4 regions of the Vreelandella indica genome follow, and region 2 is predicted to be linked to each of the others. Evidence: predicted binding sites of a transcription regulator. Region 2 holds the regulator's gene; each other region holds the start of a gene.
What was found. The regulator sigma-54, encoded in region 2, starts transcription at its own class of promoters, with help from an activator protein. The targets are predictions, from matches to a motif close to TGGCACNNNNNTTGCTNT.
Positions count from the first base shown of each region.

Region 1: V8L71_RS09495 (MSMEG_0572/Sll0783 family nitrogen starvation response protein) is a predicted target of sigma-54. The motif match lies at 1,391-1,408, and genes of this name have one in related genera.
Region 3: glnL (nitrogen regulation protein NR(II)) is a predicted target of sigma-54. The motif match lies at 1,560-1,577, and genes of this name have one in related genera.
Region 4: V8L71_RS05670 (P-II family nitrogen regulator) is a predicted target of sigma-54. The motif match lies at 1,867-1,884, and genes of this name have one in related genera.

Region 1 covers NZ_JBANSO010000011.1:48,556-51,659, forward strand. The annotation lists gene V8L71_RS09490 (Nit6803 family nitrilase) at 1-822, opposite strand, end outside; gene V8L71_RS09495 (MSMEG_0572/Sll0783 family nitrogen starvation response protein) at 837-1,319, opposite strand; gene V8L71_RS09500 (aminotransferase-like domain-containing protein) at 1,679-3,076, shown strand.
Region 2 covers NZ_JBANSO010000001.1:204,917-208,020, reverse strand. The annotation lists gene V8L71_RS01020 (PTS sugar transporter subunit IIA) at 1-52, opposite strand, end outside; gene hpf (ribosome hibernation-promoting factor, HPF/YfiA family) at 57-365, opposite strand; gene V8L71_RS01010 (RNA polymerase factor sigma-54) at 464-1,879, opposite strand; gene lptB (LPS export ABC transporter ATP-binding protein) at 2,003-2,752, opposite strand; gene lptA (lipopolysaccharide transport periplasmic protein LptA) at 2,764-3,104, opposite strand, start outside.
Region 3 covers NZ_JBANSO010000004.1:25,745-28,848, forward strand. The annotation lists gene ntrC (nitrogen regulation protein NR(I)) at 1-437, opposite strand, end outside; gene glnL (nitrogen regulation protein NR(II)) at 430-1,491, opposite strand; gene V8L71_RS03655 (DUF4124 domain-containing protein) at 1,713-2,261, opposite strand; gene glnA (glutamate--ammonia ligase) at 2,418-3,104, opposite strand, start outside.
Region 4 covers NZ_JBANSO010000006.1:72,456-75,559, reverse strand. The annotation lists gene V8L71_RS05675 (ammonium transporter) at 133-1,380, opposite strand; gene V8L71_RS05670 (P-II family nitrogen regulator) at 1,453-1,791, opposite strand; gene V8L71_RS05665 (accessory factor UbiK family protein) at 2,150-2,503, shown strand; gene V8L71_RS05660 (helix-turn-helix transcriptional regulator) at 2,903-3,104, shown strand, end outside.

The DNA.
Region 1 (3,104 bases), on a different contig from region 2:
GGCAATAACGATGCCTTCTCCTTTGCTCAGCGGCTCGGCCAAGTGCTTACCTTCTGGCGAGATAATGGCGGTGTTACAGCCATCACGCAGAGCACGTTGTAGCGTGGTGTCGGGGGTAATGGATTCGATTTGGGAGTCGGTTAGCCAGCCGGTGGCGTTAACCACGAAACAGCCCGCTTCAAGGGCGTGATGACGGATGGTTACCTCAATTTGATCCGCAAAGACTGGGCCGACCAGCGAGCCAGGAAACTGGCTGCAGTGGATCTGCTCGTGCTGGGTCATCAGGGCATAACGTGCCAACGGATTGTAGTGCTCCCAGCAGGCCAGGGCGCCAACACGGCCCACGGCGCTATCCACTACCTTCAAGCCCGAGGCATCGCCCTGGCCCCAAATCATGCGTTCGTGGTAGGTCGGCGTGAGCTTTCGGCGTTTCAGCAACAGACGCCCGTCGCTATCAAAGATCAGTTGAGTATTGTAGAGGGTGCCATGATCACGCTCATTAACGCCAAGCACGACGACGATGCTCAGGGTGCGAGCGCGCTCAGCGACAGCATCAGTGATCGGGCCTGGTACCACCACGGCCTGTTCATACAGCCGTAAGTGCTCGGCGCCACAGGCCACGGCGGGGTAGACAAATGAAAAGTACGGATAGTAGGGAACGAAGGTTTCGGGGAACACGATCAGCTCAGCCCCCTTGCTGGCCGCTTCGTCGATTGCATCCAGTACCTTGACCAGCGTGCCGCCAACACTCTCAAGATCGGGAGAAAGCTGAGCGGCAGCGGCCCGCACTATGGTCGTTCCTGTCATGTTTGCTTGTGCCATGACCGCTGCTCCCCTTAGACCGTCCAGGTATCGATGATCAGTGCATCGTCGCGCACGTGAAGCAGCTTGAGGTCAAGCACATCCAGTGGATTGATCGCGCGGATGCCCTCAATGAGTGACGGTTCGCCATGACCATAGAGTGCTTGAAGAGCAAAGCGGCAGGCGTAGACCTTGCCTCCCTCGGCCATAAACTTGGTCAACTGATTGTTGAAATTCATGTGACCGGGAAACGCTTCATCGCCCAGGGTCGGGAAGCCACGCTGGACACCCAAAGTGACGCCAGGGCCATACAGTAAGATGGAGGTTTCAAAGCCTTTACGCAGCAAACGCGTTGCCTGCAGCATATTCACGAAGCCGATCGACCCCTCAAAGGCAACCGTATGAAAAGTTACCAGGGCTTTTTCGCCTGGTTTCGCTTTTACGTCTTCAAAAACCTTCTCTTCGTAGTCGACCAGAAAATCGCCTTTCTTGTTGAGTGGTTGCGTCACTGTAGGCATGTCTAAGCTCCGTTTAATGCGAGTGGGAGAGTCGTTAACCGCCGTGCTTACACAAGCGGTACGATCAATACGGAGCAATCGACGTGCCAATTGATATGATTATTGATCCAATCAATTGTCGATCATGTAGGTCGCTCTAAGCCTAAAAATTGACCAAATTTTTAGGATAAAAAAATAATAAAAGGCTAATGTTTCAAAAAAACTGTGTTTTTCACCTTATTTGTGCACTAAAAGTATGTTTTGCACCATTAAGTACATATGCAATCAATTTTTTATTTGTGCAATCTTTAGTCCATCAGTGATAAGTTTTGGGCGATAAGAAGGGTAGGTAACAATGTTTATTTAACGACGGGGAAGATATGCATACATCTGAGCTGGAACGCTGGCGAAAACGTTTAGACAAGGAGGTCAGCCAGCCAGCTTATCGTCTGGTCGCTGAATTGATTGCTGAAGATATCGGTAGTGGTCGGCTGCAGCCCCGCGAGCGACTGCCCCCGCTGAGAGAACTGGCGGGGGCTTTGAGTATCAATTACACGACGGCGGCGCGTGCCTATAACGAAGCTAAGCTGCGAGGCTTGATTGACTCGCATCCGGGCTCGGGCACTTTTATTAAAGGTAAGGCAGTGTCAGTGAAGCCGAGCAGTGGTTATGAGATGACCATGAACCTAATGATTGAGCCCGCGATACCGACGTTGATTGAACGAGTACGCGATAGCGCTATCTCGGTGTTGGCCCAGCGTGATCTTTACTCACTGCTGCGTTATCAAACCTTTGGTGGCAGCCATCATGACCGTGTGGCTGCGCTCCAATGGCTGGATCGGCGGCTGGACAACACGACACTGGAACAGGTCTTGATATGCCCCGGTATTCACAGCGGCCTGGTTGGGCTACTGATGCAGTTGGTAGCCCCAGGTCAGCTAATTTGTGTCGAAAGCCTGGTCTACCCTGGCCTAAAGGCTATTGCGGCCCAGCTCGGGCTGACCCTGCATTCATTGGAGCGTGACTCCGATGGCCCTCTTGTTCGCTCCTTCGAGGATATCTGTAAGCAGGGTCAAGTGGCCGTTTTGTACATTAATCCCACCATCCAAAACCCCACGACGACGACTATTCCCTTGGGGCGTCGTGAAGCTTTGGCCGATGTTGCCTTGCGCTATAGCATCCCGATTATTGAAGATGATGCTTACACCATGCTCAGCGAAGAGAAGATCGTCCCTATTGCTAACTTGGCCCCTGAGCTCACTTACTATCTGACGGGGACTGCCAAGTGTTTTGGCCCCGGTTTGCGATCAGGATTTCTACACGCCCCCACCAAGCGACAGGCGCAGAGAACCGCTGGGGCGCTTCGAGCCACCTCGGTGATGTCCAGCCCGCTGATTGACGCCCTGGTCACTGAGTGGATAACCGATGGGACGGCAGATGCCATGCTTAAAGCGATCCGTATCGAGGCCATTGCCCGCCTTGAAATAGCCGAGAAGATTCTGGGACGTCAGCGCATCGTGTCTGCCAAAGGTGCTTTCCACCTATGGCTCAAGCTGCCCAAGCACTCTGGCTGGAACCCTTCAGAGCTGGCGGTGCAATTACGTTCACATGGCGTTAGTGCGGTTGCCAGCGCTGCTTTTAGTACCGACAACCATCCCCCTGAAGCTCTGCGCTTGTGCTTCGGTGGTCAACTGACAAGAGAGGACTGGGAGGAAAGGCTGCATTATGTGGCGGATATCATCGACCAGCCTGCCTATCTGTCATCTCTGACGATGTAACCTTGGTCAACTGTCCTCGTGACGGTTT
Region 2 (3,104 bases):
CGGGTACGTCAAAGAGAACACGTTCCGGGGGGAGTATGGTTTCCAACGTCATTGAATTAACGCACGCCTGCGCCTTGGGCGCGAGCTTGTGCTTTTTCCTTATGTTTAACGAGTTGCCGATCAATTTTGTCCGCTAATGCGTCAATAGCGGCGTACATATCACTGTCTAGGGCTTCCGCATGTAAATCAGCACCTGCTGCGTGCAGTGTACAGGCGGCCTGCTGGCGCTCTTTCTCCACAGATAAGGTGACTTGCACCGTGGTTATGTTGTCGTAATGGCGCTCTACACGTTCAAGCTTTTCGTTGACATAGTCACGCAAGGCGTCAGTCAGTTCTACGTGATGACCAGTGATATTAACTTGCATTGACGTACTCCTTATCCATCGGACTGTACTTCGATTGTAACCCTTTTTGCCGCGTTGCAAAGCCCTTGTCGAGAGTTTCCCTAAAACGTTGATTTGTGCTAGCGCAAACGACGTCGCTCGCTAGAGGAGGGAATGCCCATGGCTTCACGGTATTTAGCCACCGTTCGACGCGCTACTTGAATTCCCCCCTCCCCTAATAGCGTGACTAAGCGGCTATCAGAAAGCGGCTTGCCTGGCGGCTCCTCTTGAACCAATTTCTTCAGCCGAGCGCGGATAGCGGTGCTTGAATGGCTGTCACCATCCTGGCCGCTGACTTGGCTTGAGAAAAAGTATTTGAGTTCAAATACGCCGCGAGGCGTATGAATAAATTTCTGAGTGGTTACCCGGGAAATAGTCGATTCGTGCATTTCCACGGCCTCGGCGATATCGGCCAATATGAGCGGCTTCATGGCTTCTTCGCCGTGTTCTAAAAAGCCAATTTGCCGGGTGATAATCTCGCGGCCAACGCGCAGTAGCGTATCGTTGCGGCTAGAGAGGCTCTTGATCAGCCAGCGTGCTTCCTGCAGGTGTTCTTTTAAAAACTGATTGTCCTGACTTTTATCCGCACGCTTTATTAAGCTTGCGTAGTCGGGCTGAATGCGAAGCCTTGGCAATGCCTCAGGATTGAGCTCTAAGTGCCAGCCTTCGTGGTCATGGCGTACGACCAGGTCGGGCGTTACATAACTATCATCGGTATCGCCATAGGCGCTGCCCGGGCGTGGATCAAGGCTACGAATGAGGAGAATGACATCAGCCAGCTGGTCATCATCGAGTCCCAGGCGGCGTTTTAGTAAGCGCATGTCATCTTTGCCGAGCGCTTCCAGAAACTGCCGTACTAAGCGGCGGGCAGGAACCAGCAACGGCGTATCATCGGGAAGAGTGGCCAGCTGCAGCATCAGGCACTCCCGCAGGTCGCGGGCGAATATTCCTGTTGGCTCAAATTGCTGAAGCTTAAGCAGAATGGTTTCTACTTCGCGCTGGCTAAGCCCATCGACACCTTGGGCGCGAAGCCCTTCACGTATGTCGTTGAGCGGCTGAGTTAAGTAGCCATTAGCATCTAACGCGTCGATAAGACTTTCTGCGACAAGTTGCTCTCGCGCGCCAAAATCAGTCATGGCTAGCTGCCACAGCAAGTGCCCATGAAGACTCTGGCCAGCAGCCTGGCGCTCAAAATCAGGTCCTTCGCTGCTGGAGCCACCGTGACTGCCCATATCTTGGTAGGTGTCAGACCAATCACTATCTACCGAGAGCTCGGTGGGAATGCTCTCTGACCACTCTTCCTCTTTGGGCTCGCTGGCAGCCTGTTCGCCAAATTCATCCTCTTGTTCCAGCATGGGGTTGGCATCTAGGGCCTGCTGAATTTCTTGACGTAAGTCCAGCGTTGATAGCTGTAACAGAGCAATGGCCTGCTGCAGCTGAGGTGTCATGGTCAGCTGTGTGCCCATGCGCAGTTGAAGAGAAGCTTTCATGACCATCTGAGAACCACTCGTTAATCAGAATGCTCCACCCTAGTGTGAGTAGGTCTCCGGTGCAAGTGCAATAAGCATGCCATTGGTAGTAAAGTTGTTGTAGAGCGCTAATTAGAAGTGAAAAATAGGCTAGAGGCGGAAATCAGCGCCTAGATAAACCTCCCTCACTTTCTGGTTAGTGAGTATCGAGGCTGGAGAGCCGCTGGCGATGATTTGACCATCGCCCACGATGTAGGCGATATCACAAATATCCAGGGTTTCGCGAACGTTGTGGTCGGTAATCAGTACGCCGATGTGGCGCTGCTTTAATGCCCGAATAATGGTTTTGATCTCGCCCACCGAAATGGGGTCTACGCCAGCAAAGGGCTCGTCCAGAAGAATGAATGCGGGTTCTGTCGCCAGTGAGCGAGCAATCTCCACCCGCCTGCGTTCACCGCCTGAAAGGCTCATGCCCAGGTTGTCGCGAATATGGGTAATGTGAAAATCTTCAAGTAGCGCTTCCAGGCGCTGCTCGCGGTCGCGACGGCTGAGCTCTTTGCGCGTTTCGAGTATCGCCATAATATTATCGGCAACCGATAATTTACGAAAAATAGACGCTTCTTGCGGAAGGTAGCCGATACCCGCCGCAGCGCGTTCATGCATTGGCGCGCGGGTTAGATCTACATCGTCGATACCCACTTTGCCAGCATCGGATTTCACCAGCCCCACAATCATATAAAACGAGGTGGTTTTGCCCGCGCCGTTAGGGCCCAGTAAGCCCACAATGCTGCCTTGGGAGATCTCTAAATTGATGTCTTTAACGACTCGGCGTCGCTTATAGCTTTTGGCCAAGTGGTGGGCATATAGGGTTTTGATTGGCGCAGTGTCTGTAGTTGCCAAGGCTTGGCTCCCTATTGTTCAGGCTGAAGCGTCATACGTATGCGCTGGGTTTCGCTGCCGTCAACGTCAGAGCGGGCCTGAATCACTTCACGGTCAATGAAATATTCAAGGCGACCGCCGGTGAAGGTGTCTTCTTGTTGCGTTAATTCGGCTTGGTCGATCAGCTCAACGCGGCGTTCAGCGACATGATAAATAATGCGCCTTGCCCAACCTTCTGTAGGGCCTTCTTGCCCTTCAGCTTGATGACGTAAGTAAGCGCGCTCACCGGTGGAGGTCGCGCGGGAGAGCTCGCCTGCCTCGTTGCGTTCGATCTCTACTCGCTCGCCACGTAATTGCATTCCGCCTTGGCGAA
Region 3 (3,104 bases), on a different contig from region 2:
ATAATCTCAGCGTTTAAGCCTTCCGGCACGGCGACCGGTCGTTGGCGTTCCCGGGCGTGGGCCACGGCGCGGCGCACCAGCGCCAGGGCTTCATCAACGTCAAACGGTTTAGGCAGGTATTCAAACGCCCCGCCCTGATAGGAAGCGACGGCGCTGTCTAGGTCGGAATGGGCGGTCATCACGATCACCGGTAGATCGGGATGCGCCTCGCGTACTCTCGCCATTAAGTCCAGGCCGTCGATGCCTGGCATACGAATGTCGGTGACCAGCACGTCGGGAGGGCTTTCCAGTAAACGCGCAAGGGCTGTATCTGCACGCTCAATACACTCAACATCGAGATCGGGCTGCGCCAAGGCGCGCTCCAGCACCCAGCGGATAGCGCGGTCGTCATCGACAATCACCACCCGCGCAACATCGGTACGTGTAGCCTCAGTCATGACGCTTCTCCGGTAAAATTATTACCAATGGAATCAGTAAACGAAATTCGGTATGTCCGGGTCGTGAGTCGCATTCGATCAATCCTTGATGTTGGTGCAAAATCGACTGGGCGATCGATAACCCAAGGCCACTGCCTTCTGCGCGTCCTGACACCATCGGGTAGAACAGCGTTTCCTGCAGCGTATCGGGAATGCCTGGGCCGTTATCAATCACCGAGACTTCACTGACTAAGCGGTGGCGTTCCGCCCCGAGGGTAAACTGTCGCCGGGCGCGGGTGCGCAATATTAAGGTAGGTTCAGGGGTTTGAGCATCGCTCATGGCTTGCACGGCGTTGCGTGCAACGTTGAGTACCGCTTGAATCATTTGAGATTCATCGCCGGAAAGGTCGGGCAAACTGGGGTCATAATCGCGGCTAATAACAACGCTGGGATGCTCGGCAATTAACAGCGCGCGTACACGCTCCAACACCCGGTGAATATTGACCGGCTCATGCTTAAGCACACGGTTAGGGCCCAGCATGGAGTCGACCAAGTCGCGCAGCCGATCCACCTCTTCCACAATGATATGGGTATATTCGCGCAGCGCCGGATCGTCTAAATCCCGTTCTAACAGCTGTGCAGCACCACGAATCCCGCCGAGCGGGTTTTTCACTTCGTGAGCAAGCCCACGGGCCAATATCTTGATGGTTTCTTGGCGAGTGGTCAGCGCCTCTTCACGCGAGATCTGCATTAACCGATCCCGCGGCTCCACTTCTAACAGTAACTCGTCGTCCGATAGCGGCGTTACAGTGTAGTCGACCGTCAGCGGCTCACTGTTCAGCGGCGTAATACGCGCTTCTCGCTGGGTGTAAGGATGAAACGCATCCCGCGCTTTAGCCAATACCTCATCGATGCTGTCAACACCGCCCAGAAGCGTATCTAGGCTGATGCCGTGAACGCGGCTTAAGCTAACCGCTAGTAAGGCTTCAGCGGCAGGGTTCATCCAGCGCACACGCAGCTCGCCGTCCAGCAGCAGTACCGCCGTGGTGAGATGTTCAAGCAAACGCTGATGCATGGTGGTGTCCTGAGAAATTACGTCTTCCATCGCCGTTGCAGACCTACAGGTGGATAATCAATGAGGGAACTGCAAAAAGCGCGCCAATTATGCATTTATGCCTAGTTGCACGGCTTGCGGGCATAGCAATAAAAGAAGATGGATCGTTTTAGCGCAATCACCGCGCCAAATGCCTCCACAACCGCACCAATTTAGTGCATTCGAGATTTTAACCACCCGGTCTAAGGAACCGTAATCGTCACTGCGGGCGTGCGGTGCTGTAAACGCTGGCTACTATCCAGTAGCTCTGCTTGAAGCTCGTGCTGCCCCGCAGGAAGCCCCGTTAACCAGAAAACATCACTGTGCAGCGCGGTCTGGCTAATCTCTCCATTCACTATCAGCCGCACTTGGTGGTCATCGCGCAGCGGAGGCGCAATAGCCACTTCCACCGCGGTGCTTCGCTCCGGCAGCCGTGCGCCTTGCTGGGGCAGTGCAATCGAAAAATGGTCATACGGCATAAAAGGCTGCCCTGGCTTGCCACGTGGGCGCCCAGTAGCGGGCGTGGCTACACTGGCCGTAGCTGCGCTTAACCCAGGCGGCAGGCTTGGCAACGGTGCCAATTCCAACGCCTCCCCGCCGCGGCCAGGGTTATCGGTAAACGTAACGTTGCCGTGCTCATCAATGACCCTGAAAACCGTTTGCCCAAAAGCCGCACCTGACATGATGGCCGCCCCGATGCCCAGCAAAGCGGCCATCAAGAAGCTGATCGTGTACGTGGTTAGCTTGCCCATACTGCTCCTCACACTTGTCACACCCTCAATAACGAAAAACCCCGCCGAAGCGGGGTTTTGATACTATTTTGATCAACTGCGTTTTGATCAACTGCGTCTTTATCAACTGTTACCACCGCTAGGGTGATGGTAGCAGTTAGGTGCTAAAAGCGCTGATTAGCAGCTGTAGTACATATCAAACTCGATGGGGTGCGTCGTCATACGGATACGCTCCACTTCTTCCATCTTGAGTTCGATGTAGGCATCGATCATTTCGTCGGTGAACACGCCACCTTCGGTCAGGAACGCACGGTCAGCGTCGAGGGCTTCCAGTGCTTGATCCAGGCTGTGTGCTACGGTCGGTACTAACTTGCCTTCTTCTGGCGGCAGGTCGTACAGGTTTTTATCCATTGCATCGCCAGGATGGATCTTGTTCTTGATACCGTCGATACCGGCCATCAACATGGCAGAGAATGCCAGGTACGGGTTGGCAGTCGGATCAGGGAAGCGAGCTTCAACACGCTTGCCTTTCGGGCTAGCGGTGTAAGGAATACGGATAGAAGCAGAACGGTTACGGGCACTGTAGGCCAGCATGACCGGCGCTTCAAAGCCAGGTACCAGACGCTTGTACGAGTTGGTAGAAGCGTTAGTAAAGGCGTTTAGGGCACGGGCGTGCTTGATGATGCCGCCGATATAGAAAAGCGCCATTTCAGACAGGCCAGCGTACTCGTCACCGGCGAACTGGTTCTCACCACCTTTCCAGAACGACTGGTGAACGTGCATACCAGAACCGTTGTCGCCTACCAGCGGCTTCGGCATAAAGGTCGCCGTTTTACCATACGCGTGCGCCACGTTGTGGATCAC
Region 4 (3,104 bases), on a different contig from region 2:
TTGCACGGCTGCTGATAAGGCAACCAATAACCACTAACCACCAGCATACACCGCTATCGGCAGAGAATAAAAAAGCCTCCCACTTTAGGGGAGGCTATAAGGAGCACACCAGCTCAAAGAGTTGGCATTAAATTATTTCTTAATACCAAATTCGGGGTAGGCTTCGAGACCACATTCAGCGATATCAACGCCTTCATACTCTTCTTCTTCGCTGACCCGGATACCCATGATGGCTTTCAGGATCAACCACACCACCAGGCTTGCCAGGAACACCCAGCCGAAGATACCCGCGATACCGATGATCTGCGCACCGAATGACGCGCCCTCGTTAGTCAACGGCACGGCCAACACGCCCCAGATACCGACAACACCGTGCACCGAAATCGCACCCACCGGATCATCCAGTTTCACTTTATCGAGGGTGACGATGGCAGCGACAACGATGATGCCGCCAATCGCGCCGATAATCGTGGCGCCCAGTGCGGTCGGAGAGAGCGGATCAGCAGTGATTGCCACCAGACCCGCCAGCGCACCGTTCAGTGCCATGGTAAGGTCCGCTTTACGGAACCACAGTTTGGCCAAAATTAGTGCCGCAATAACACCACCTGCTGCAGCAGCATTAGTATTTACAAACACTTGCGCCACGTTATTCGCAGAATCGACGGCCGCCAGTTTAAGTTCGGAACCACCGTTAAAGCCGAACCAGCCCATCCACAGAATGAACGTACCTAGTGTCGCCAGCGGCATATTGGCACCGGGAATCGCGTGGATAGAGCCATCTTTACCGTACTTGCCTTTACGTGGGCCTAGCACGATGACACCGGCGAGAGCTGCAGCTGCACCGGCAAGGTGCACAATGCCTGAGCCAGCGTAGTCAGAGTAACCGACTTCGGACAACCAACCGCCGCCCCACGTCCAGTAGCCAGACACCGGATAGATAAACGCGGTCATCACCACTGCAAAGGCCAGGAATGCCCACAGCTTCATACGCTCGGCCACGGCACCCGACACAATCGACATGGCGGTGGCAACAAACACCACTTGGAAGAAGAAGTCAGAACGCATGGAGTAGTAAGGTGCGTCATCGCCACCGGCGGTTACTGCATCAGCGCTGTTTTCGGCGCCAATGAGGAAGCCCAGATTAGGCAAGAAGCCGCCAGCGCTGCTGGAGTACATGATGTAGTAGCCCACCAGCAGGTACATGGTGCAGGCAATCGCAAACAGCGCGATGTTCTTGGTCAGGATTTCAGCGGTGTTTTTGGAGCGTACCAGGCCCGCTTCTAACATGGAGAAGCCAGCGGCCATCCACATCACCAGCACGCCGCAAATTAGAAAGTAGAACGTATCGAGCGCGTAGCTCAAATCAGCTAACTCATTCATGAGGTGTTCCCCGTTATTTTATGAGAAGTTATACGCAAAAGACGGCTCTGCAGCCTGTTCGCGTGGCGCCAGTTATACGGCGTCAGCGCCGCGTTCACCGGTGCGGATACGAATCACGTCTTCCAGTGGCGTAACAAACACCTTGCCGTCACCGATTTTGCCGCTATTGGCAGCGCTACAGATCGCATCCAACACGCTTTCTAAACGCGCATCGTCAACAGCAACTTCTACTTTTACCTTGGGTAGAAAGTCGACGACATATTCCGCGCCGCGGTACAGCTCGGTATGCCCTTTCTGACGACCAAACCCTTTAACTTCAGTGACCGTAATGCCCTGAACGCCGTTGTCGGCTAATGCCTCACGAACGTCGTCGAGCTTGAATGGCTTGATGATAGCGGTGATGAGTTTCATCCCGGATCTCCCTTGCTGGATAAGTCCTGCTAGATTGGTAGCGGCACAGCCGCCAGAATAAGCACCTGAACCGATAATGCGCATACTGTGCCAGCTGATTTTTTTTGCCTATAAGTCAATCAATTAGGAAACAAAAGGAGTCCTTAAAAGCGCTTAATTGCGTCAAATTCACCGTCACAGCACGGCTATTGCACCAAAAAAAGGCATAAGCAAATGTTGCCTGCTCTATTTCGATGCAAGCCACCCGCTGAGCAGTTAATCCATTCGACGCATGCGAATTCGCCAACTGTTGCGTATCCTTACGGGTAAGCCGTTTTTATATATGTTCATTTAGTGAGTGATTAAGGAGAGAGCAGCTATGGCGCCTCAAGACCGCATCAGCCGACTGGCACAGCAGATTGGCGACCGTTTACAGAACGCCTCTCAGGCACCGGAAGATATACAAAAGGGCGTCCAGCAAGTCGTGCGTGGCGCTTTCGACCGACTAGAGCTTGTCTCGCGGGAAGATTTCGATATTTTGATGGACGTGCTGCAGCGTACGCGCTCACGGGTAGAGGCGTTAGAACGCCAAGTCGCCCACCTTGAAGCAGCCGTTGAAGCCTCCACAGCGCCAACTACCACGCCGGTGGAAGCAGAAGTACCGCCAGTGCCTACACCAGAACCAGACGATGACAGTGACAGCAATGAAGACAAAAAACCGACCCAACGGTAAATCCATTTACTGCTCAGTCACTTAGTTAGCGGTTATCGGCAATAGCGTGACGTCACCTATTGCCGACATCTGCCGTCATGATGGCTCACCTTGCTCTATCGTATCCTTTCAAAACGCCCCACCCCATAAATACGAATCAATATCATTGACATTTTAACTGCTAATGTTACCTTTCTGGTCTAGCAGCCCTTTTAAAGGCCATTCGTTGTTCGCTAGTGGCGTTCTTGCGAAAGCCGGCCTGTAAAAAAGTCGCGTGTAAGCACCAAGATAGGTCAAACCGGTGCCGACACCGCGTTGGGATGGCCTCTGCCAGCGCGGACTTTTTCATTTTGATAAGTCGTCTTGCGTACTGATGCGCCAATTTGATGCATATCATCGAAAACGATAGCGCCATGACCTATGAAAACACTCTCTGCTCACCCGCCTGCAGACCAAACACAGCATACTCTGACGCCGCAATCGCTAGAGCAGCTGGGATCACGCTTCGGTATCGAGTACCGAATTGAAGGTAGCTGCGCAGGTGTTGCTCCCGTTGCCCAGGGCCGTGTTCACGATGTTAGTCTCTCTGCATCACTGCATTTAACGCTCTCTGATCTTCAGG